DNA from 3 places in the Kitasatospora sp. NPDC048194 genome. Region 3 is predicted to be linked to each of the others. Evidence: riboswitches for the same ligand, from Rfam matches in the RefSeq annotation. Region 3 holds a riboswitch; each other region holds the start of a gene.
What was found. A riboswitch is a leader RNA that binds a small molecule or an ion and turns the genes downstream of it on or off. The one in region 3 is predicted to bind S-adenosylmethionine.
Positions count from the first base shown of each region.

Region 1: linked by a shared signal. The riboswitch ahead of thrC (threonine synthase) and the one ahead of ACGF07_RS30475 (IclR family transcriptional regulator) in region 3 are both predicted to bind S-adenosylmethionine.
Region 2: linked by a shared signal. The riboswitch ahead of ACGF07_RS08950 (aminotransferase class V-fold PLP-dependent enzyme) and the one ahead of ACGF07_RS30475 (IclR family transcriptional regulator) in region 3 are both predicted to bind S-adenosylmethionine.

Region 1 is NZ_JBIDAK010000026.1:71,287-78,847, reverse strand. Features, by position in the region: gene ACGF07_RS26775 (hypothetical protein) at 1-414, shown strand, start outside; gene ACGF07_RS26770 (hypothetical protein) at 411-767, opposite strand; gene groL (chaperonin GroEL) at 879-2,501, opposite strand; gene ACGF07_RS26760 (cold-shock protein) at 2,825-3,025, opposite strand; gene ACGF07_RS26755 (ubiquitin-like small modifier protein 1) at 3,573-3,851, opposite strand; gene thrC (threonine synthase) at 3,878-5,185, opposite strand; SAM riboswitch class I at 5,203-5,338, opposite strand; gene ACGF07_RS26745 (glucosyl-3-phosphoglycerate synthase) at 5,482-6,504, shown strand; gene ACGF07_RS26740 (trehalose-6-phosphate synthase) at 6,543-7,561, shown strand, end outside.
Region 2 is NZ_JBIDAK010000005.1:74,264-81,824, forward strand. Features, by position in the region: gene ACGF07_RS08920 (ubiquinol-cytochrome c reductase cytochrome b subunit) at 1-552, opposite strand, end outside; gene ACGF07_RS08925 (Rieske 2Fe-2S domain-containing protein) at 549-1,601, opposite strand; gene ACGF07_RS08930 (c-type cytochrome) at 1,610-2,419, opposite strand; gene ACGF07_RS08935 (heme-copper oxidase subunit III) at 2,607-3,227, opposite strand; gene ACGF07_RS08940 (hypothetical protein) at 3,623-4,048, shown strand; gene trpD (anthranilate phosphoribosyltransferase) at 4,168-5,244, shown strand; SAM riboswitch class IV at 5,401-5,517, shown strand; gene ACGF07_RS08950 (aminotransferase class V-fold PLP-dependent enzyme) at 5,568-6,947, shown strand; gene ACGF07_RS08955 (Lrp/AsnC ligand binding domain-containing protein) at 6,956-7,237, opposite strand; gene ACGF07_RS08960 (rhomboid family intramembrane serine protease) at 7,234-7,561, opposite strand, start outside.
Region 3 is NZ_JBIDAK010000036.1:40,275-47,835, forward strand. Features, by position in the region: gene ACGF07_RS30460 (universal stress protein) at 1-434, shown strand, start outside; gene ACGF07_RS30465 (nucleoside deaminase) at 534-1,007, shown strand; gene ACGF07_RS30470 (hypothetical protein) at 1,118-2,272, shown strand; gene ACGF07_RS30475 (IclR family transcriptional regulator) at 2,300-3,013, opposite strand; SAM riboswitch class I at 3,215-3,357, opposite strand; gene ACGF07_RS30480 (glycosyl hydrolase) at 3,704-6,415, shown strand; gene ACGF07_RS30485 (hypothetical protein) at 6,589-6,987, shown strand; gene ACGF07_RS30490 (GPP34 family phosphoprotein) at 7,403-7,561, opposite strand, start outside.

The DNA.
Region 1 (7,561 bases), on a different contig from region 3:
GAGAACGAGGAGCGCAGCGCCGCCCTGGCCGTCCGCGCGCTGACCGCCGTCGGCCTGCCCCCCGAGCGGGTCGCCGAGGTCGAGCGGCTCGTCCTGCTCACCGTCACCCACGACCCCGCCCCGGGCGACCGCGACGGCGAGGTGCTCTGCGACGCGGACCTCGCCGTCCTCGGCGGCTCCCCCGAGGCGTACGCGGCGTACGCGGCCGCCGTCCGCCAGGAGTACGGCTTCGTCCCGGAGCCGGACTTCCGCGCCGGCCGGGCCGCCGTCCTGCGCGCGCTCCTGGCGCTCCCGGCGCTCTACCGCACCCCCGCCGCCGCCGAACGCCTCACCGCGGCCGCCCGCGCCAACCTCACCGCCGAGCTGGCGGACCTCGGCGGCGGCCGGGCCGGTCCGGGGCCGGTCCGGCCCTAAACGAGCTCCCCCACCGGCGCCACCACCACGCCCCGCTTGCCGCACACCCAGTGCGGCTCCGGCCCCAGCTCCGGCTCCACGCCCAGCGCGTGCGGGTCCCCGTCGGCCGCGCAGTCGGCGCACAGCGGCCACCGCCCGTAGGCCTCCAGCAGGGCGTCCTGGACGTCCTGGGCGATCAGCCCGAGGACGTACTCGGTGCCGTCCGGCCACTGCTCCAGCCACCAGCGGCGGTGGGTGACGGCGTCCTCCACCAGCGAGACGACGGCGGCGTCCGCCACGTCCCGCGCGGTGAGGTCGGCCAGGATCAGTGCCCGCGCGTTGTGCAGGGCGGTCTCGATGTCGTCGGAAGCCATCCGTCCATCCTCTCCCGCCGGCGCCCGAACGCGGAAACGCCGCGTGGGCGGCCCCCTGAGGGAGCCGCCCACGCGGACGGGAGTCAACCGATCCGATCGGAGCGATCAGGATCAGAAGTCCATGTCACCGCCCGGCATGCCGCCGCCGGCGGCCGCAGCGGCCTTCTCCGGCTTGTCGGCGATGACGGCCTCGGTGGTGAGGAACAGCGCCGCGATGGAGGCGGCGTTCTGCAGCGCGGAGCGGGTGACCTTGGCCGGGTCGATGATGCCCTCGGCGACCAGGTCGACGTACTCGTTGGTGGCGGCGTTCAGGCCGTGACCGGCGGGGAGGTTGCGCACCTTCTCCACCACGACGCCGCCCTCGAGGCCGGCGTTGGTCGCGATCTGCTTGATCGGGGCCTCCAGCGCGACCTTGACGATGTTGGCACCGGTGGCCTCGTCGCCCTCCAGCTCCAGCTTCTCGAAGGCGACACCGGCCTGCAGCAGGGCGACGCCACCACCGGCGACGATGCCCTCCTCGACGGCGGCCTTCGCGTTGCGGACGGCGTCCTCGATGCGGTGCTTGCGCTCCTTGAGCTCCACCTCGGTGGCCGCGCCGGCCTTGATGACGGCCACGCCGCCGGCCAGCTTGGCGAGGCGCTCCTGGAGCTTCTCGCGGTCGTAGTCCGAGTCGCTGTTCTCGATCTCGGCGCGGATCTGGTTCACGCGACCGGCGACCTGCTCGCTGTCGCCGCCACCGTCGACGATGGTCGTCTCGTCCTTCGTGATGACCACCTTGCGGGCGGTGCCCAGCAGGTCGAGACCGGCGTTCTCCAGCTTGAGGCCGACCTCCTCGGAGATCACGGTGCCGCCGGTGAGGATGGCGATGTCGCCGAGCATGGCCTTGCGGCGGTCGCCGAAGCCCGGGGCCTTGACCGCGACGGACTTGAAGGTGCCGCGGATCTTGTTCACGACCAGGGTCGACAGGGCCTCGCCCTCGACGTCCTCGGCGATGATGACGAGCGGCTTGCCGCTCTGCATGACCTTCTCCAGCAGCGGGAGCAGGTCCTTGACCGAACCGATCTTGGAGTTGGCGATGAGGATGTACGGGTCCTCGAAGGTCGCCTCCATGCGCTCCAGGTCGGTGGCGAAGTAGGCGGAGATGTAGCCCTTGTCGAAGCGCATGCCCTCGGTGAGCTCGAGCTCCAGGCCGAAGGTGTTGCTCTCCTCGACGGTGATGACGCCTTCCTTGCCGACCTTGTCCATGGCCTCGGCGATCAGCTCGCCGATCTGGGTGTCGGCGGCGGAGATGGAGGCGGTGGAGGCGATCTGCTCCTTGGTCTCCACGTCCTTGGCCTGGGCCAGCAGCTGGTCCGAGACGGCGGCGACGGCCTTCTCGATGCCGCGCTTCAGAGCCATCGGGTTGGCGCCGGCGGCGACGTTGCGCAGACCCTCGCGAACCAGGGCCTGGGCGAGCACGGTGGCGGTGGTGGTGCCGTCACCCGCGACGTCGTCCGTCTTCTTGGCGACCTCCTTGACGAGCTCCGCACCGATCTTCTCGTACGGGTCCTCGAGCTCGATCTCCTTGGCGATGGAGACACCGTCGTTGGTGATCGTGGGGGCGCCCCACTTCTTCTCCAGAACGACGTTGCGACCCTTGGGGCCGAGCGTGACCTTCACTGCGTCGGCGAGCTGGTTCATGCCACGCTCAAGGCCGCGGCGAGCTTCCTCATCAAAGGCGATGATCTTGGCCATCTGAAGTGGTCCTCCGGGACACGGTCGACTGCTCGGACCAAGGGGTGCCCGCGACGGACGGCCCTGGTGTGCGGGGGTCCATTCCCCTACCGCTCCCGGGGGCCTCACCGACCCGGTCCGCTGTCACTCTCACGCTGTGAGTGCTAACGCCAATGATTAGCACTCCAGGTGGTCGAGTGCAAGCCCAATCGGCGACCCGCGAGCCGCCGCGGGAGCCGCCGGGAAACGCGAACGGGCCCGTACGACGCACGTCGTACGGGCCCGCCGAGAAGCGAGGGTTCCACCAGCAGTGGGCCGCGCCGAGCTCCTGGAGCGGAAGGGGGTCAGACCGCGCGGACCATGTCCGCCTGCGGGCCCTTCTGTCCCTGGGAGATCTCGAACTCGACCCGCTGGCCCTCCTCGAGGGTGCGGTAGCCGTCCATCTGGATCGCGCTGTAGTGGACGAAGACGTCCGCACCACCGTCGACCGCGATGAAGCCGTAGCCCTTCTCCGCGTTGAACCACTTGACGGTGCCCTGAGCCATTCCGAACTCCCCTAGTGCTGTGCTGGCCCTTCACGCGCCCGCAGGTCGCGGGCCCGGGTCTGGTTGGAGGCCGGCCCGGGGAACCCCCCCTGGGCGCAGCCGTGCACGCCGCAATCCCCGCGCGGAACGCCGAACGGCTTCCGGTGAGCGGGCGATTGCGTCGACCGCGGCTGAATGTATCCGGATCGACGCCCTCTGCAACAGGGCCAGCCGCCGGGAATTCACGGGACCCGTCAAGAGACAAGGCCGAACAAACCGGGAGGAAGTCGGCATTTCACGCCGGACATAGCGGACGAATTACCCAAATCCGTGCAGGAATTCTGACATCTGCCTGACATGTTTCACGGCCGGGGGCACGAGCCGGTCTCAACGTCCGGACGGCCTCGGGCCGAGCGGCGTGCGAGCCGAAAGGGGAGCCTTGTTCCCAGCCGAGCCACACTCTACTCCCACCCGACCCGGAATATTCCCGCCGAAATACCGACGGCCGCCCGCACCGACGGAGAGCCGAATTCCGTGGTGCGGGCGGCCGGGGAAGCGGACGCGGGGCTCAGCAGCCGCCGGCCACCGCCGGAATGATCGAGATGCCGGCGCCGTCCTTGATCTCGGTCTCCAGGCCGTCCGCGAAGCGGACGTCGTCGTCGTTCACGTACACGTTGACGAATCGGCGCAGCTTTCCGGTGTCGTCCAGGATGCGGGCGGAGATGCCCGCGTGGTTCTTCTCCAGGTCCGCGATGACCTCGGCCAGGGTGGCCCCCTCGGCGGTCACCTCGGCCGCGCCGCCGGTGTAGGTGCGCAGGATGGTGGGGATGCGGACGTTGGCGCTCATGGCTCTCCTAGCGGGGTGGGGTCGGGTCAGGCGGACGCGAGACCGGCGGAGCGGAAGGACTCCAGCGTCGGGCGGATCACGGCGGTCATCCCGGCGTCGGAGACGGCGTCCAGCGTCTTCAGGCCGTCGCCGGTGTTGATCGCGACGGTCTCCTTGGCCGGGTCCAGCTGACCGGTCTCGACCAGCTTCTTCAGCACGCCGACGGTCACCCCGCCCGCGGTCTCGGCGAAGATGCCCTCGGTCCTGGCCAGCAGCCGGATCGCCGCCACGACCTCCGCGTCGGTGACGTCCTCGACCGCGCCGCCGGTGCGGCGGGCGATGTCCAGCACGTACGGGCCGTCCGCCGGGTTGCCGATCGCCAGCGACTTGGCGATGGTGTCCGGCTTCACCGGCTTGATCACGTCCCGGCCCGCCTTGAACGCGGCGGACACCGGCGAGCAGCCCTCGGCCTGGGCCCCGAAGATCCGGTACGGCCGGTCCTCCACCAGGCCGAGCCTGATCAGCTCCTGCAGCCCCTTGTCGATCTTCGTCAGCTGCGAACCGGAGGCGATCGGGATGACGATCTGCTCCGGCAGCCGCCAGCCGAGCTGCTCGCAGATCTCGTACGCCAGCGTCTTGGAACCCTCGCCGTAGTACGGGCGCAGGTTGACGTTCACGAAGCCCCAGCCCTCGCCGGCCGGGTCCCCGATCAGCTCGGAGCAGAAGCGGTTCACGTCGTCGTAGGTGCCCTCGATGCCGACCAGCTCGCCGCCGTACACCCCGGCCATCACGACCTTGCCCTGCTCCAGGTCGTGCGGGATGAACACGCAGGAGCGGAACCCGGCCCGGGCCGCCGCCGCGCCCACCGCGCCGGCCAGGTTGCCGGTCGAGGAGCAGGACAGCGTGGTGTAGCCGAACGCCCGCGCCGCCTCGATGGCGCAGGCCACCACCCGGTCCTTGAACGAGTGGGTGGGGTTCCCGGAGTCGTCCTTGACGTGCAGCGGCGCGGTGAACCCGAGCTCCCGCCCCAGGTTGTCCGCCTTCACCAGCGGGGTCCACCCCGGGTTCAGGTTCGGCTTGGAGGCCACGTCGGCCGGCACCGGCAGCAGCGGCGCGTACCGCCAGATCGACGCCGGACCGGCCTCGATCCGCTTGCGCAGCTCCTCGGCGCGCTCGTCGCCGAACTCGTAGGCGATCTCCAGCGGCCCGAAGCACTCCGCGCAGGCGAAGCTCGGACCGAGCGGGGACCGGGCGCCGCACTCCCGACAGGACAGGGCGGCGGCGGGGCCGAGGTCGACGGTGGGGGATCCCGCCGGCCGGGCGCCGGGGGAGGGTGCGACGGTGTCGATAGCCATGATGGCGGAGGCCTCTCTCCTCATCTTCCCCGTGACGCGGTCGCGCCACAGGCCGGAATTGGCACCTGTCCCGCCGGGGCCTGTGAACGACAGCCGAGCGAGAAGGTTGCCGGGACGTCAACGGGCCGTTCCCTCAGTCCCTCTGGATGAGCTTGTGAAGTTGTGGTTCAGCGGCGACCCCGGCGTGCGGAGGTCCGGCAGCTGTACGAAGACTGTATCCGAAGGCGTCGATCCCGAACGGGACCGTCCGCCACGCGAGATGGCCCGTCCAAACCGCCCCCTCGAGGAGACCGACCGTGCCCGCCGAACCGACCCCCGCACTCCTCCCGCAGGCGGCGTCCTGGCTGCGCCGCCGCTCGTGGAGCGCGGCCGACCGGCCGGTGCACACCCTGCTGGAGGCCAAGCGGCGCACCGGGCAGACCGTCAGCGTGGTCCTGCCCGCCCTCGACGAGGAGGCCACCGTCGGCGACATCGTCCGCACCGTCCGCCGCGAACTGATGGACCGCCTCCCCCTGGTCGACGAACTGGTCGTCCTCGACTCCGGCTCCACCGACGCCACCGCCGCCACCGCCGCCGCGGCCGGCGCCCGGGTGGAACACCGGGACGCCATCCTGCCCCGGCTGCCCGCCGTCCCCGGCAAGGGCGAGGTGCTCTGGCGCTCGCTGCTGGTCACCCACGGCGACATCGTCTGCTTCGTCGACGCCGACCTGCGCGAGTTCGACCCGGCCCTGGTCTACGGCACCGTCGGGCCCCTGCTGACCGACGGGAACATCCAGCTGGTCAAGGCGATGTACGACCGCCCCTTCGAGGTCACCGGCGCGGCCGCGGGCGACCCCGACGCGGTCGTCCCGACCGGCGGCGGGCGGGTCACCGAACTCGTCGCCCGCCCCCTGCTCAACCTCCACTGGCCGGAACTCGCCGGTTTCGTCCAGCCGCTCGGCGGCGAGTACGCGGCCCGCCGGTCGCTGCTGGAACGGCTCCCCTTCCCCACCGGCTACGGCGTCGAACTCGGCCTCCTCGTCGACGCCCTGGAACTGGCCGGGCTGGACGCCCTGGCCCAGGTCGACGTCGGCGTCCGCCACCACCGCCACCAGGACGGCCAGGCCCTCGGCCGGATGGCCGCCACCATCTACCGCACCGCCCTGGAACGCCTCGACCGCACCCACCGCCTCAAGGCCTCGGCCGACCTGGTCCACCCCCACCTCACCCAGTTCACCCGCGACCCGGAGACCCGCGCCTTCATCGCGCACACCCACCCCGTCACCGCCCTCGAGCGCCCCCCGATGCACACCATCACCGAATACGCCACCCGCCACTGAGGGGTTTGCCACCCCGGACCCCCGGCAACATCCCAACCATGGGCGATCTCACGACCGAACGTTCGAGTGCCACCGGCACCGCTCCCGTCCTGGTGGCATCCAACCGGGGGCCGGTGTCGTTCAGTACCGCCGACGACGGCACCCTGACGCTGCGCCGGGGCGGCGGGGGCCTGGTCTCCGGCCTGTCCGCGATCGACGACCCCGACGCCGTCTGGGTCTGCGCGGCCCTCAACGACGCCGACCGCCGAGCCGCGGCCGGCGCCCCCGACGGCCGTCTCGACCGCGCCGGCCACGACGTCGGCGGCCAGGCCGTACGGATGCTGGACATAGACCCGCAGACCTTCGCCCACGCCTACAACGGCATCGCCAACTCCACGCTCTGGTTCGTCCACCACCTGCTGTACGCGACCCCGACCGCGCCCTCCTTCGACACCGACTTCCGCACCGAGTGGGCCGCCTACCAGGCCTACAACACCGCCTTCGCCGAGGCCCTGGCCGCCGAGGCCGCCCCGGGCGCCGCGGTCCTCGTCCAGGACTACCACCTCTCGCTCGTCCCGGGCCTGCTCCGCGAGCTCCGCCCCGACCTGCGGATCGGCCACTTCTCCCACACCCCGTGGGCCCCGCCGGAGTACTACCGGCTGCTGCCCGACGACGTCGCCCGCGCCGTCCTCACCGGCATCCTCGGCGCCGACCGGGCCGGCTTCCTCACCGAGCGCTGGGCGCGCGCCTTCGCCGCCTGCTGCGAGGACCTCCTCGGCGCCACCGTCGACCCCGGGGCGCTCACCGTCACCCTCCCCCAGCCTTCGGCCGGGGGGACCCCCAGCGGCCGCACCACCCGCCTGGGCGTGCACGCCCTCGGCGCCGACGCCGACTTCCTCCGCGAGCGCTCCCACCGCCCCGACGTGGACGAGCGCCTCGCCGCCCTGCGCGCCGCCGTCGGCGACCGCCGCACCATCGTCCGGGTCGACCGCACCGAACTCAGCAAGAACATCGTCCGCGGCCTCCAGGCCTACCGGCACCTGCTGCGCACCCGCCCCGAGTGGCACGACCGGGTGGT
Region 2 (7,561 bases), on a different contig from region 3:
GCCCGACAGCAGGTCGTCCGGCAGCGAGTAGCCGAAGAAGCCGTCGAACATGCCCAGGACCAGCAGCAGGAAGCCGAAGACCCAGTTGATCTCACGCGGCTTGCGGAACGCGCCGGTGAAGAACACGCGCATCATGTGGACGAGCATCGCGGCCACGAAGACCAGGGCGGCCCAGTGGTGGATCTGGCGGATCAGCAGACCGCCGCGCACCTCGAAGCTGATGTCCACCGTGGAGGCGTAGGCCTCCGACATCCCGATGCCCTTGAGCGGCACGTACGAGCCGTTGTAGACGACCTCGGCCATCGACGGCTTGAAGAACAGCGTCAGGTAGACACCGGTCAGGATGATGATGATGAACGTGTAGAGGCAGATCTCGCCCAGCATGAAGGACCAGTGGTCCGGGAAGATCTTGCGCAGGTTGGCCTTGGCGAGGGAGTAGATCCCCAGCCGGCCGTCCGTCCAGTCAGCCGCGGCCTCCCACTTGTTGGCGGGCTTGGCGCGCGTGCTGGAGGGCTTGGCGGCACCGGTCGTGGTGCTGCTCGCGCTACTCATCGAGCACGCTCCCAGTAGCTCGGGCCGACAGGCTTCTCGAAGTCGCCGGTGGCGACCAGGTTGCCCTTTTCGTCAGTGGTGATCTTCAGCTGCGGCAGCGGGTGGCCGGCCGGGCCGAAGATGACGCGCGCGCCGTCCGCCAGGTCGAAGGTCGACTGGTGGCAGGGGCAGAGCGCGTGGTGGGTCTGCTGCTCGTAGAGGCTGATCGGGCAGCCGACGTGGGTGCAGATCTTCGAGTAGGCGAGGATGCCCTCGAAGCCGAGGTCGCGGGACTTGTCGTCCTTGATGTCCTCCGGCGCGATGCGCACCAGCATCAGGGCGTCCTTGGCGATCCGCTGCTGGAAGTCCTCGCTGTGGGTGGTCAGACCCTCCGGCATGGCGAAGGTCAGCGAGCCGACGGCGATGTCCTCGGGCTTCATCGGCTGCATCGTGTTCATGTTGATGAGCGGCAGCGGCTTGGCCGGGGTCGCCTCCTTCCAGCCCGTCTCCTTGAGCTTCTTCTCCGGGAGGGGACCCAGGTCGCGGAGCAGGACCACGCCGGAGAGCGGGACCAGCGCCATCGAACCGATGAGGGTGTTGCGGATCATCTTGCGGCGACCGAAGCCGGACTCGGCGGCACCGGTCTTGAACTGCTCGATGACGTCGGCGCGAACCTCGTCGGAGGCCTCGATCGGGTGGCGCTCGGACGGCATCTCGACGTCCGACATCAGGGTGCGGGCCCAGTGGACCGCGCCCGCGCCGATCATGAAGAGGGCGACGCCCAGGGTCAGGCCGAGCGCGAAGTTCAGCGCGCTGACCGTGCCCAGCGGGAAGATGTAGACGAGCTTGTCCGGGTCGATGGCCACGTACGAGGCGATGAAGCCGATGGTGGCGAGCATCGAGACCACGAACATCAGCGAGACCTGGCGCTCCGCGCGCTTGGCGGCCCGCTCGTCGATGTCGGTACGACGGGGCTCGTGGGCCGGCAGGCCCGGGTCGGCGAAGGGGTTGCCGTGCTCGGCGACCTCGCCGGCGGAGCCGTGGGGCTCCGGGAGCTTCTCTTCTGACATGTCGTGGCTCATGACTTCTTGGCCTTGGTGGTGTGGGCGGCGACCCAGATCGCGACCGCGATGAGCGTGCCGAGGCCGAAGATCCAGCCGAACAGGCCCTCGGTCACCGGACCGAGGCTGCCCAGGGTGAGACCGCCGGGGTTGGGCTCATCGTTGGTGGTGTGGCGGACGAAGGCCACGATCTGCTTCTTCTGCTCCTCGGGCATGGTGGTGTCCGGGAACGACGGCATGTTCTGCGGGCCGGTCTGCATGGCCTCGTAGATGTGCTTGGCGTCCACGCCCTCCAGCGACGGGGCGTACTTGCCCTTGGTCAGGGCACCACCCTGGCCGGCGAAGTTGTGGCACTGGGCGCAGTTGGTGCGGAACAGCTCGCCACCCTTGGAGATGTCCTCGGGGTCGGTCGAGGTGTACTGCTTCTGGTCCGGAGTGACCGGGCCGGGGCCGAGGGAGGCGACGAAGGCGGCGAGCTGGTCGATCTCCGCCTGCGTGTAGATGTTCTTCTTGCGCGGAACCTGGGCGCCGGGCTGCTGGGCCGGCATGCGGCCGGTGCCGACCTGGAAGTCGACGGCGGCGGAGCCCACGCCGACCAGGCTCGGACCGTCGCTGCCGCCCTGGCCGTTCAGGCCGTGGCAGGAGGAGCAGCCCACGGCGAAGAGCTTCTTGCCCTCATCGATCGCGAGCGACTGCGCGGCGACGTCGGCCTGCGCCTTGTCGGCGGGCGCGAACGCGGCGTACAGCCCCCCGGTTGCCGCCAGGGCGAGAAGTAGGACGACCAGCGCCGCCAATGGGTGGCGCCGTCGTGCGGAGAGCTTTTTCACGGAATAACCCCGGTGTCAGGATCTGGTCGACTGGTGGGTGCACCCGGCGGCCGGTCTGGCCGGCACGAGGCTGCCTGTCCAAGGCTGCGCGCGCGGTCGGTCGGTGGGAGCGTCGGCACCGGCAGAAGCGGCCCGTCGCCGGTGAGGGCGGGGGCCGCAGCCGGTGGCCAGCGACCTGATCAGCTGGTTACTTGATCAGGTAGATGGTCGCGAACAGGCCGATCCACACGACGTCGACGAAGTGCCAGTAGTACGACACGACGATCGCGGCGGTGGCCTGCTCGTGCGTGAAGCGCTTGGCTGCGTACGTCCGTCCCAGGACCAGCAGGAAGGCGATCAGACCACCCGTCACGTGCAGCCCGTGGAAGCCGGTGGTCAGGTAGAACACCGTGCCGTACGGGTCGGAGGACAGCGACAGGCCGTCCTTCTTGACCAGCTCGGTGTACTCGTAGACCTGGCCGCCGATGAAGATCGCGCCCATCATGAACGTGATGACGAACCACATGCGGAGCTTCTTCACGTCCCCGCGCTCGGCGGCGAACACGCCGAGCTGGCAGGTGAGCGAGGAGAGCACCAGGATGGTCGTGTTGACCGAGGAGAAGCCCACGTTCAGGGCGTGCGCCTTCTCGGTCCAGAACTCGGCTCCCTTGACGGAGCGGAGCGTGAAGTACATCGCGAAGAGGGCCGCGAAGAACATCAACTCGGAACTGAGCCAGACGATCGTTCCGACGCTGACCATGTTCGGTCGGTTGACCGATCCGTGCGCGTGCCCGGTTTCTACTGCTGTTGCTGTCGCCACGACGGACATTATGTCGGTCCCTTATTCCGTCTTCACGCCGGGGGGTGTCCCTCGGAGTGTCCGGTGCGTGCGGTATGCCCGCTTGGCGGTCGGCCGGGAGTCCGGACGGGGGCCGAGCTGCGGCGTGTCCCTTTTCTGACGGTTCCTCGACGGGCCCGCGACCCCTCTGCGCGGCGGGTCGCTGCACGGTCGGCGGAGCGTCCTGTTGTAGGGGACGGGGGCCGCATCGGCCGTCCGGGTGGTCTGGCCGCGCCAGGGTGACGGGCCGTCCTCCGGGCGGGTGAGCCGCGGGCGCGGCGGCTTGAGCAGGAACGTGCGCGAGGGGGGCCCGGAACCGGGGGGAACGGGGGTAGCATCCGGATCAGGTGAACGTGGTCCGGATCACACTTGAGGGAGCAGGGCCCATGGCGTACACGACCGACGAGACGCTCACCGTCCTCGTCTACAGCGACGACCGCAACACCCGCGAGGAGGTGCTGACGGCGCTCGGCCGCAGGCCCGCCGACGATCTTCCGGAGCTGTCCTACCTGGAGTGCGCGACCACCCCCGCGGTGCTCAAGGCGCTCGAGAAGGGCGGTGTCGACCTCTGCATCCTGGACGGCGAGGCGGTGCCGGCCGGCGGGCTCGGCCTCGGGCGCCAGCTCAAGGACGAGATCTACGGGTGCCCGCCGGTCCTGGTGCTGATCGGCCGGCCGCAGGACTCCTGGCTCGCCGCCTGGAGCCGGGCCGACGCCGCGATCTCCCGCCCGGTGGACCCGGTCGCCCTGGCCGCGGCGGTCGCCACCCTGCTGCGGGCGCGACTGGCCAAGCGGGCACCGGCCGCCCGCTGAGCGGTGCCGTCTCAGTAGTAGAGAAGACACCGCCGTGGGCACCCCGCCGGTCGATAGGCTGGCTCCATCCGTACGGACGTCCCCCGGTGCGGGGGAACCGACAACAGCTGGAGTCAGCCATGGTGAACGTGAACCCTGCGAACGGCGGTAGCGACCCCGCGCAGGTGGTTCGCACCTGGCCGGACCTCCTGGCGGCGCTGTTGAACGGGGAGGACCTCGACCGCTCGTCCACCGCGTGGGCGATGGACCGGATCATGAGCGGCGAGGCGTCCCCCGTCCAGGTGGCGGGGTTCATGGTGGCGCTGCGGGCCAAGGGCGAGTCGGTCGACGAGATCGCCGGGCTGGTCGACGCGATGTACCAGCACGCCGAGCCCCTGGACATCCCCGGGCCCGCGGTGGACATCGTCGGCACCGGCGGCGACCGTGCGAAGACCGTCAACATCTCCACCATGTCGGCGATCGTCGCGGCGGCCGCCGGGGCCAAGGTGGTCAAGCACGGCAACCGGTCGGCCTCCTCCGCCAGCGGCTCCTCCGACGTGCTGGAGAAGCTCGGCGTCGCGCTGGACCTGTCCGCCCGGCGGGTCGCGGAGGTGGCCGAGGAGGTCGGGCTCACCTTCTGCTTCGCGGCGAAGTTCCACCCCTCGATGCGGCACGCCGCCACCGCCCGGCGCGACCTCGGCGTGCCGACGGCCTTCAACATCCTGGGGCCGCTGACCAACCCGGCCAAGGTCACCGCGCACGCGATCGGCTGCTTCGACACCCGGCTGTCCGGGCTGATCGCCGGGGTGCTCGCCCGGCGCGGGGCGACGGCTCTGGTGTTCCGCGGCGACGACGGACTGGACGAACTGACCATCACCACCACCTCGCGGGTGTGGCTGGTGCGCGACGGGGTGGTCACCGAGACCACCTTCGACCCGCGGGACGTCGGCATCGAGCTGGTCGGCATCGAGGCGCTGCGCGGCGCCGACGCCGCCCACAACGCCGAGGTGGCCCGCAGGCTGCTGGCCGGGGAGCGCGGGCCGGTGCGGGACGCCGTGCTGCTGAACACCGCGGCGGCGCTGGTGGCGCTCGACCTGGGCGACGCGCCGCTGGCGGAGCAGCTCGCGGCGGGCATGGCGCGGGCGGCGGAGGCGATCGACTCCGGCGCCGCGCAGGACCTGCTGCGGCGCTGGGCGGACGCCACCAGCCATAGCTGAGGCGCCTCCTGGGCCCGTGCCGGTTCGCCGGTACGGGCCTACCGGTGTTCCCCGGGCCGCCCGGCACGGACGCTCCGGAGGCGGCGGGCGACACCGCTGTCCGGATGCTGGATGCCCGTTTGACCACCCGACGGGCCCGACCTACAGTCTTGGCCAGGTCATGAGCGACAGCGCCAAGCCCCAGCTTGCTGTCCGGCAACCCTCCGTCCGTGGCGGGGTGCCCTGGGTGAGGACCGGGTCGCCGGCGAACCGTCCGTGCGACAAGCGCGGACGCCCGACGACTGGCACTCCCGGGGTCCCCAACCCCGAAGGAGTGCGTCCCCATGTCCCTCTCCACCGAAATCTGCGCCCCGCTCGCCGTCCTCGGCCACGACGTCCAGGTCCCGCTGGCCAGCGGGGAGAAGGTCGGCTACGCGGCGCTCGACTACGCGGCCTCCGCACCCGCGCTCCAGCGGGTCTGGGACGACGTCGCCGCCTACGCGCCGTACTACGGCAGCGTCCACCGCGGCGCCGGGTACCTGTCGCAGCTCTCCACGGACCTCTTCGAGCAGAGCCGCCGGACCGTCGCCGACTTCCTGGACCTGCGCGACGGCGACCAGGTGGTCTTCACCCGGGCCACCACCGACTCGCTGAACCTGCTGGCCTCCGCCGTTCCGGCCGGCACCCGGGTGTTCGCCTTCGAGACCGAGCACCACGCCTCGCTGCTGCCCTGGGCGCACGCCGGGCTGGAGGTCGACTACCTGCGGGCGCCGCGCTCCCGGGCCGAGGCGGTGGTCGCGCTCGACGCCGCGCTGGCCGCCGCGCCGGAGGGGCCGAAGCTGCTGTGCGTCACCGGCGCCTCCAACGTGACCGGCGAGCTGTGGCCGGTCGCCGAGCTGACCGCGACGGCGCACCGGCACGGTGCCCGGGTGGTGCTGGACGCCGCCCAGCTGGCTCCCCACCACCGGGTCTCGGTCCGTGAGCTGGGTGTCGACTGGATCGCCTTCTCCGGCCACAAGCTGTACGCGCCGTTCGGCGCCGGTGTGCTGGCCGGCCGCTCGGACTGGCTGGACGCGGCCGAGCCGTACCTGGCCGGCGGCGGGGCGACCCGGACGGTGGCGCGCGAGGCCGACGGCTCGGTGGTCGTCCAGTGGCACACCGGCCCGGCCCGGCACGAGGCCGGCTCGCCGAACGTCATCGGCGCCTACGCGATCGCCTCGGCCTGCCGGGCGCTGACCGAGGCCGGCTTCGACGCGCTGGAGGCCCGGGAGCGGCTGCTGGTCGAGCGGCTGACGGCGGGGCTGGCGGAGATCCCGCAGGTCAAGGTGCTCAGCCTGTTCGGTCCGGACTCGGCCCGGGTGGGCGTGCTGTCCTTCGTCGTCCAGGGCTGGAACAGCTCGCACTTCTCGGCCGCGCTGTCCGCCGAGTACGGCATCGGGGTGCGCGACGGGCTGTTCTGCGCCCACCCGCTGGTGCGGACCCTGCTCGGGGACGAGGAGGTGGCGCCCTCCGAGTGCGGGGCGCCCGAGCCCTCGCTGCCCGGTGAGCGCAGCCTGAACGCGATCCGGGTGAGCTTCGGCGCCGGGACGCCGGACGAGCACGTCGAGCGCTTCCTGACCGCGGTCCGCGAGCTGGTCACGGACGGCGCCGCCTGGAACTACCGCAACGAGGGCGGCCGTTGCGTCCCCACCGTGGAGGTCGACCGCAGCCGCCGCGAGGGCTGAGCGGGGCGCTACTCGTCCAGGCCGAGGGCGAAGGCCGCTTCCAGGTCGTGCTGGGAGTAGGTGCGGAAGGCGATCTGGGTCTCGGTGTGGGCCACGCCCGGGACCTTGTTGAGCCGGCCCGGGATGACCTCGGCCAGGTCGTCGTGGCGGCGCACCCGGACCATCGCCACCAGGTCGTAGCCGCCCGTCACCGAGTAGACCTCGCTGACGCCCTCGATGGCCGCGATGGCCTCGGCGATCTCCGGGATGCGGTCGACGCTGGTCTTGATCAGGACGATGGCGGTGATCACTGTTCCGGCTCCTTCGTGGGGTGCGGCCAGCGTATCGGGCCCCGGCCGGGGCGTCTCGGGGGGTGGCGGACGACCGTGCAGGCGTAGAGGAATCCGGCGGAGAACCCGATCACGTGCACCAGATAGGCCACCCCGGGCCCGGCCGAGTGCACCGACCACCACTGGAGGGCGAACCAGAGGCCGAGCACCAGCCAGGCCGGGAAGCGCAGCGGAAGGAAGAGGAGCAGCGGAACCAGGGTGGTCACCCGAGCGCGGGGGTGGAGGCGCAGGTAGGCACCGAGCACGGCGGAGATCGCGCCCGAGGCGCCGATCAGGACCCGGGTG
Region 3 (7,561 bases):
CGGCCGGCGACGTGACGGTCGGCCTCGACCTGACGCACCCGGCGGAGGAGGTCCTGGCCTTCGCCTTCGAGGCCGCCGCGCTCCGCTCCGCGCCGCTGCGGGTCGTCCACGTCTGGAACCCGCCCGCCGGCAGCGAGTACATGGCCTACGGCGCCATCGGCGGGCTGGAGCGCGAGGTCTCCGCCGTCGAGCGGACCGGGCTCGCCGAGGCCCTGGAGCCCTGGCGCGGCCGCCACCCCGAGGTGGAGGTGACGGACGAGCTGGTGCGGGGCAAGGCCGCCGTCGAGCTGGTGGACGCGGCGGCGACGGCCCGGCTGCTGGTCGTCGGCCGCCGTACCCACCACGCGCCGCTGCGCCACCACCACCTCGGCCCGGTGGCACACGCGGTCGTCCACCACGTCCACTGCCCGGTCGCCGTCGTCCCGTACGGCTGAGCGGGCCGGCACGACCGCCGGGGCGGCCCCACCGCGGACGTCGTGTACGTTCGATGCGATTCCCGAGCCTCCGCCCGGCCGATCCCCGAGGAGCACGTCATGGCCGATGACACCCGCGCCCACCTGCTCGCGACCCTCGACATCGCGGCCTCCGCCCGCGCGCACGGCAACCACCCCTTCGGCGCGCTGCTGACGGACGCCGACGGGAGCGTCCTGCTCACCGCCGAGAACACCGTGCTGACGGACCACGACGTGACCGCCCACGCGGAGACCAACCTGGTCCGGCGGGCCTCCCGCACCCTGGCCCCGGCCCAGCTCGCCAAGGCCACCCTGTACTCCAGCACCGAGCCGTGCGCGATGTGCGCGGGCGCCATCTTCTGGAGCGGCATCCGGCGGGTCGTGTACGCGCTGGCGGCGACCGAACTGAACGTCATCGCGGGGGTGGATCCGGAGGAGCCGGTGCTCCACCTGCCCTGCCGTCAGGTCTTCGCCGCCGGCGGCAGCCCGGTGGAGGTCTCGGGGCCGCACCTGTACGAGGAGGCGGCCGCGGTGCACACGGGGTACTGGGGCTGACGGGTGCGGCCGGACCGGCGCCGCCCGTAGCCGTCCGTCAGACTGTTCCCGCGCCGCGGGCGGCGGAGCCCGGTCCGCGCGCGGTCGGCAGCACGCGGGGAGGAGAAGCGGTGGGGGCGGAGCTGATCGGGGCGGTGGCGGCGGCACTCGGCTGCGGCGATTCGGCGGTGGTGGACGTCGGCCCGGGGCACCGGCGGCTGGCCGTCCCGGACCGGCAGGGCGGGCGGTTCACCGTCGACGTCCTCGGCGACGGCGGCGGGGCGCACCGGGTGGTCCACCTGCTGCCGGGTGGCGGGCTCAACGTCGCCGCCGACTACTGCACCGCACGGGGCCGGAGCCTTGCGCGCTTCCTCGCCGACCACGGGTACCTGGTCGTCGGCACCACGCCGCGCGAGGACGCGTTGACGCCCGACCTGATCGGCCCGCACTGCGCGGACCGGGGCCTGGACGCCCAGCGGGCCGACCTCCGGCGGGTCGTCGCCGCCGTCGAGTCCGTCACCGGCCTGCCGTACGAGTTGCTCGGCCACTCGGCCGGGGCCGCGCTCGCGCTGGCGACCGCCGCACGGGACGGCGGCGAGCGGCTGCGCCGGGTGCTCGTCCTCGACACCACCGGCCCCTACGACCCGGAGACCGAGCCGGAGCTCGTCGCGAGAGCCTCGGCGCTGACCGACGGGTTCCGGCAGCTGTTGGCTGCGGGCACCTGGACCGTCGACCCCGGGCTGAAGGGCCTGTTCGCCCGCGCGGCCGCCGCCCCGGACGCCCCGAGCGGGGTGCCGCGACCGGTGCCCGGGGCGGCGCAGTTCAGCAACCTCGGCCTGCTGCACTACGCGCTGACCCGCACCCGGGAGCTGCCCGGGGCGGCGAACTGGATCTACCACCGGGGCCACAGCGCCGGTGAGTACGCCTTCGGCGCCACGCCCACCGAGGACCGCTTCGTCCTGGACCACGCACCGCTGCCGGTCTGGACGGCGGCGGTCTCCCGGCTCGGCAGCGGCCTGCAGGCGACCGCCCTGCTCCGCGACCTGGCGGCGCTCTGGGCCGGCCGGGCGGAGGTCCACCGCATCGACTGGTCCGCGATCCGGGCCGATGTCGTCTGGCTGAACGCCGAGCTCGGACGCGGCGACCACGACCTCGGCCCCCGCCTGGTCAGCCGGGGCGGCGCCCGGGTCGACTACCGGGTGGTGCCGGGCTACGGCCACGGCGACGTGGTCTGGTCGGCCACCGCCGAACGCGACGTGTGGCGGTGGCTCCTGCCCGGCCGCTGAACGGCCGGCCGGGCCCCGGTCGGCCCTTCAGGCCTGGGCGAGGGCTTCGCTGAGGCGGTTGGCCGCCTCGACGGCGGCCTGGGCCAGGTGCGGGCCGGGGTGCCGGGTGAGGCGCTCGATCGGGCCGGAGACGGAGACGGCGGCCACCACCCGGTTGGACGGGCCGCGGACGGGCGCGGCGACGGAGGCGACCCCGGGCTCGCGCTCGCCGATGGACTGCGCCCAGCCGCGGCGCCGCACCCCGGCGAGCGCGGTGGCCGTGAAGCGGGCGCCCAGGAGGCCGCGGTGGAGGCGCTCGGGTTCCTCCCAGGCGAGCAGCACCTGGGCGGCGGATCCCGCCTTCATGGACAGCGTGACGCCGACCGGGACGGTGTCGCGGAGGCCGGAGAGCCGCTCGGCGGCGGCCACGCAGATGCGGACCTCGCCCTGGCGCCGGTAGAGCTGCGCGCTCTCGCCCGTGACGTCACGCAGGTGCGTGAGGACCGAGCCGGCGGCGGCCAGCAGCCGGTCCTCACCGGCGGCCGCCGAGAGTTCCGTCAGCCGGGGGCCGAGGACGAACCGGCCCTGCAGGTCCCTGCTGACCAGGCGGTGGTGTTCCAGCGCGACGGCGAGCCGGTGCGCGGTGGGCCGCGCCATACCGGTCGCGGCGACGAGTCCGGCCAGTGTGGTGGGGCCGGACTCCAGGGTGCCGAGGATCGAGGTGACCTTGTCGAGCACGCCGACGCCGCTCGTGTTCTGCATGGGATGGGTACTCCAGTCTCGTACCCGTGAGCGGGGGGCGGATTCGCGCTCACGGGGGCTCCCCGCGGGGAGCGGGGGTGGTCAGCGAGGACGGGCCGGAGAGATCGGCCGAGTGCCTGCGCCGGGCACGAGACGGGTACGCGGAACGGCCGGGGCGGCGGAGAGCGCCCGGGCGAAGGACAGCACAGAGAGCACCGTGTCTCCTCATCTTTCCCGCGCCACGTTGGCGACAGGCCGGAGTTGGCACTGATCCCGGGCGGCGCGGCGCGTACTTCGGACGCCGGGTCGACCGGGGAGTTGCCGGGGCTTCGTAGGGCCGGTCCCTCCACCCCTCTGGATGATTCGCCAGGAACCATACAAGACTCCCCGGCCGGCCCGCCAAACCGGCCCCCCCGGCGGAGCCCGGCCGGTCAGCGGCGCTCGGGACGGGGGCCGGGCCGGTACGGCGGCCCGCACCCATTCGGGGAGGGATTCCCCCCGCGCCCGTCCGTCGCCGACCGTTCCCACCGCTCCGGCTGCTTCAATCTGCGGGACGAGGCCTTCCGGGCTTTCCAACTCTCTTCACTGAATTCGGTTTTAATCATTCGTTATGCGCGGGCCCTTCACTCCACCCGGCCGAACCGCGAGGCTTCCGACTGTTTCCGCCGGAGCCGCGCGACCGCGCGGCCCGCCGCATGGGGAGGACCCACCATCGTGCCCAACAGGCAACGCCGACGGCTGCTACTGCCCGCCGTGACCCTCACCGCGCTCGGACTGACCACCACCCAGGCCCTCGCCGCGCCGTCCGGGACACCCGGGCCTCGTCCGCACCAGGCCCAGCACCAGGCCGAGATCGGGGCGAAGCACGCGAAGAGGGTCCGGGGCGGCACGGGCTCCACCGCCGGTCCCGCCTTCAGCGCCAGGGCGGACGCCCCCGGCGAGGACGAAGGCGACGAGGCGGAGAACTCCGCCGAGGGCACCGCCCAGTACACCGAGGCCCGCACCGCCCCCGGGGTGGTCGCGCCCGGCGCGTACGGCGCCGCCTGGGCCCAGCTGCAGTCCATGCCGCACACCGGCGGCAGCTGGGACCACGTCACCGACAAGCCGTACAACTCCGACGACCCGCGCTACCGCGACGTCAACTCCAACTCCAGCGGCGGCTCCGGGTTCGTGACCGGCCGGATCACCGGCATCGCGGCCGACGACGACGGCTACGTCTACGCGGGCGGCGCCAACGGGGGCGTGTTCCGCTCCCGCACCGGCGGCGGGCAGTGGCAGTCCATCTCGGACAAGCTGCCGTCCCTCTCCACCGGCACGCTGAACCTCGACGGCGGTGGCCGGCTCTGGTACGCGACCGGTGAGTCCAACACCGGCGCGACCTCGTACGTCGGCACCGGCGTGTACGTGCTCGGCGACCCGAAGCACGGCGAGTTCCAGCCCGGCATGCGGGTGGGCGGCGCGGAGCTGGAGTCGACGATCATCCACGCGCTGCGCTTCGGCGGCGGCAAGGTGTGGGCGGCCACCAGCCGGGGCGTGTGGAGCCACTCCACCACGGACCTGTCCGGCCCCTGGGCGCTGGAGTTCGCACCCAACCCGGACTACCTGCCGGGCGGTTCGAGGGCGGGCGACCCGGCCGCGCCGTACAAGAACATCGCCAACGACATCGCGATCGACCCGAAGGACCCGACCAAGGTGGTCCTGGCGGTCGGCTGGCGCGGCGGCGACACCTACAACGGCTTCTACGCCAAGGCCACCGACGGCACCTGGCAGCGCGTCGGCTCGCTCGGCGACCTGCCGACCGACGCCGCGAACGTGGGCAACGTGACCTTCGCAGCCTCCGCCGACGGTTCCCGGTACTACGCGATCGACCAGTCCCCGGCGGTCATGGCGAGCGACCCGGACACCGGCCTGAAGGGCATCTACGTCTCCAAATCGGGCTCGCCGTTCGGCCCGTGGACCCAGATCGCGGACAAGGACAAGCTGAAGAACTCCGGCTCCGCGCTGCAGGACGCCGGCTACCAACCGGGCATCCAGGCCTGGTACAACCAGTTCCTCCAGGTCGACCCGGCCAACCCGGACCACCTCTACGCCGGCCTGGAGGAGGTCCTGGAGACCAAGGACGGCGGCTCCAGCTGGACCGTCCCGGGCCCGTACTGGAACTTCGGCTTCCCCTGTTGGAGCATCGACCCGGCCAAGCAGACCGGTGACTGCTCCCAGACCACCCACTCCGACCAGCACGCCATCGCCGTGGGGTCGTACCGGGGCAGGACCAGCGTGTACGTCGGCAACGACGGCGGGATCTACAGCCGTCCGATCAACGGCGCGGCCGACGCCTCCGGCCACGCCACCGACTGGAAGTCCCTGGCCGACGGCACCATGGACACCCTCCAGTACTACTCGGTGGGCGTCGGAAAGGACCCCGCGGACCGCTCCGGCCGGGGCGTCATCGTCAGCGGCGGCCTCCAGGACAACGGCGAGTCCATCCTGCGCGCCCACGACAAGGTGATGGGCTCCGACTTCGGCGGCGACGGCGCCGACACCCTGGTCGACCCGAACAACGGCTGCAACATCGCCGAGGAGTACGTCTACCTCGACATGTGGGTCACCCAGAACTGCGCCGTCAACGACGGCTCCTGGAGGAGCGACCCGAGCAAGGCCACCTCCTACGAGGTCGCCCCGCCCGACAAGGACACCAGCGCCGCGCGCTTCATCGCCCCGATCACCAGCGACCCGAAGGACGTCAACACCTGGATCGCCGGCGGCCGGCACGTCTGGGTCCAGCACAAGGGCTACGCCATCCGCAGCGGCAGCGAGTGGACCTCCGCCTACGACCTCGGCGCCGGCCACGTCGCCACCGCCGTCGCCACCGTCAACGGCACCGTGTACGCGGGCTGGTGCGGCCCCTGCAACAACCAGGGCTTCAGCCGCGGCATCGCCGTCGGCAACACGGACGGCACCGGCTGGCACCAGCTCAACCTGCCCGTCGACGGCACCCTGCCCAACCGCTACGTCTCCTCCTTCGCCGTCGACGAGAACGACGCCCGGCACGTCTTCGTCGCCTTCAACGGCTTCTCCCGCACCTGGACGGAAGGCCCCGGCGCCGGCAACGGCCACCTCTTCGAGACCCACGACGGCGGCGCCACCTGGACCGACGTCTCGGCCAACCTGCCGGACGTCCCCGCCACCTCCGTCAAGATCCTCCCCAACGGCGGCCTCGCCCTCGGCACCGACCTCGCCGCCTTCTACCGCGCCCCCGGCACCACCGACTGGCGCGTCCTCGGCCGCAACCTGCCCACCACCGCGGTGCAGCAGCTCAAAATCGGCCCGGACGGCAGGCTCTACGCCGCCACCTTCGGCCGCGGCATCTGGTCCTTCAACCTGCACAGCCTGGGCCGCGGCCGCTACGACGAGACCGACGACTGATCCCGTCCCTCCCGGCTCGCCTCCCACCGGTGCCCGGCACGCTGCTCACGAGCGTGCCGGGCACCGGCCTACCAGGCGCCGAGAGGTCGGCGCAGGCCGGAACCAGCGCTTCGCCGGTGCCGTCCAAGGTGGACGGATGTCAGCTGGACACCAGAACACCGGAGGCTCCCGCCATGAACCGACCCGCCGCCGTCGTGGCCGCCGTCCTGCTCCTCGGCCTCGCCACCGGAGCCTGCACGTCCGGAGCGGGCACCTCGACCCCACCGTCCTCGCCCGGCCGGAGCGCACCCGCGGATGCGACCGGCGCTCCGAGCCCCACGCCCACCACCGCAGCCGGCCAGCCGGCTTCTGCTGCGGACGCCTCCCCGGCGGTCACCGCGCCGGCTGTCCGTCCGACCGGGGCCGGCCGCCCCGCCGTGCCGAGCGGGGCACCGTCCGGTGAACCCGCCTCCAACCGGAGCCATCCGCCCACGGCGACGAGCGCCGCCGCCAGCCCGCCACCGGCCGATGCCGAGAACCCGGTGGACCTCCAGCACCGCCCGGGCTCCGCCGCCTCGCACCCGGCGCGCTGATGATCCGTCATCGCGTTTGACGCACCCGGTGCTTGAGGATTTCCGGAACGGGACCGGTGCCGCCGAGGCGGCGCCCCGCCCGGCCGGACGAGCGGCCGATGCCGTCCGGGTTGTCATGACTGAAACACCGTCGGACTGGGCATACCGTCGATAGCCCACCGACGGGCCCGGCTGAAGCTCCCCCACGAGCGCAACCGGGCCCTTGGCCGGCGACCGGGCCTGGACGTGACTCCCCCCACGGAGTGGCGGCCAGGCCCGCCTCTGTTCTACCAGCGACACGCAGCGTACATGTCATATCCACGTAACGCTACCGGGCGGCAGCGGACAACCCGACCTGGCCGGAAATCCCGGGTCGGCGGGCTCCCGGCAGCCGGCCGGGGCCGCCCGCCGGGACCGGGCCCCGGGTCGGCGCCCGTCAGCTCACGGCGGTCACGGCGGCCGTGGTGGTGGCGACGGTCGCCGCCGCGATGGCCGCGACGGCGACGTGCATGTTCCGGATCGCCTGACCGACGGACTCCGCCGCCCAGTCGCCCGCGGCTATCTCCGCGAAGCGCAGCTCGACCCGCGCCCGGGG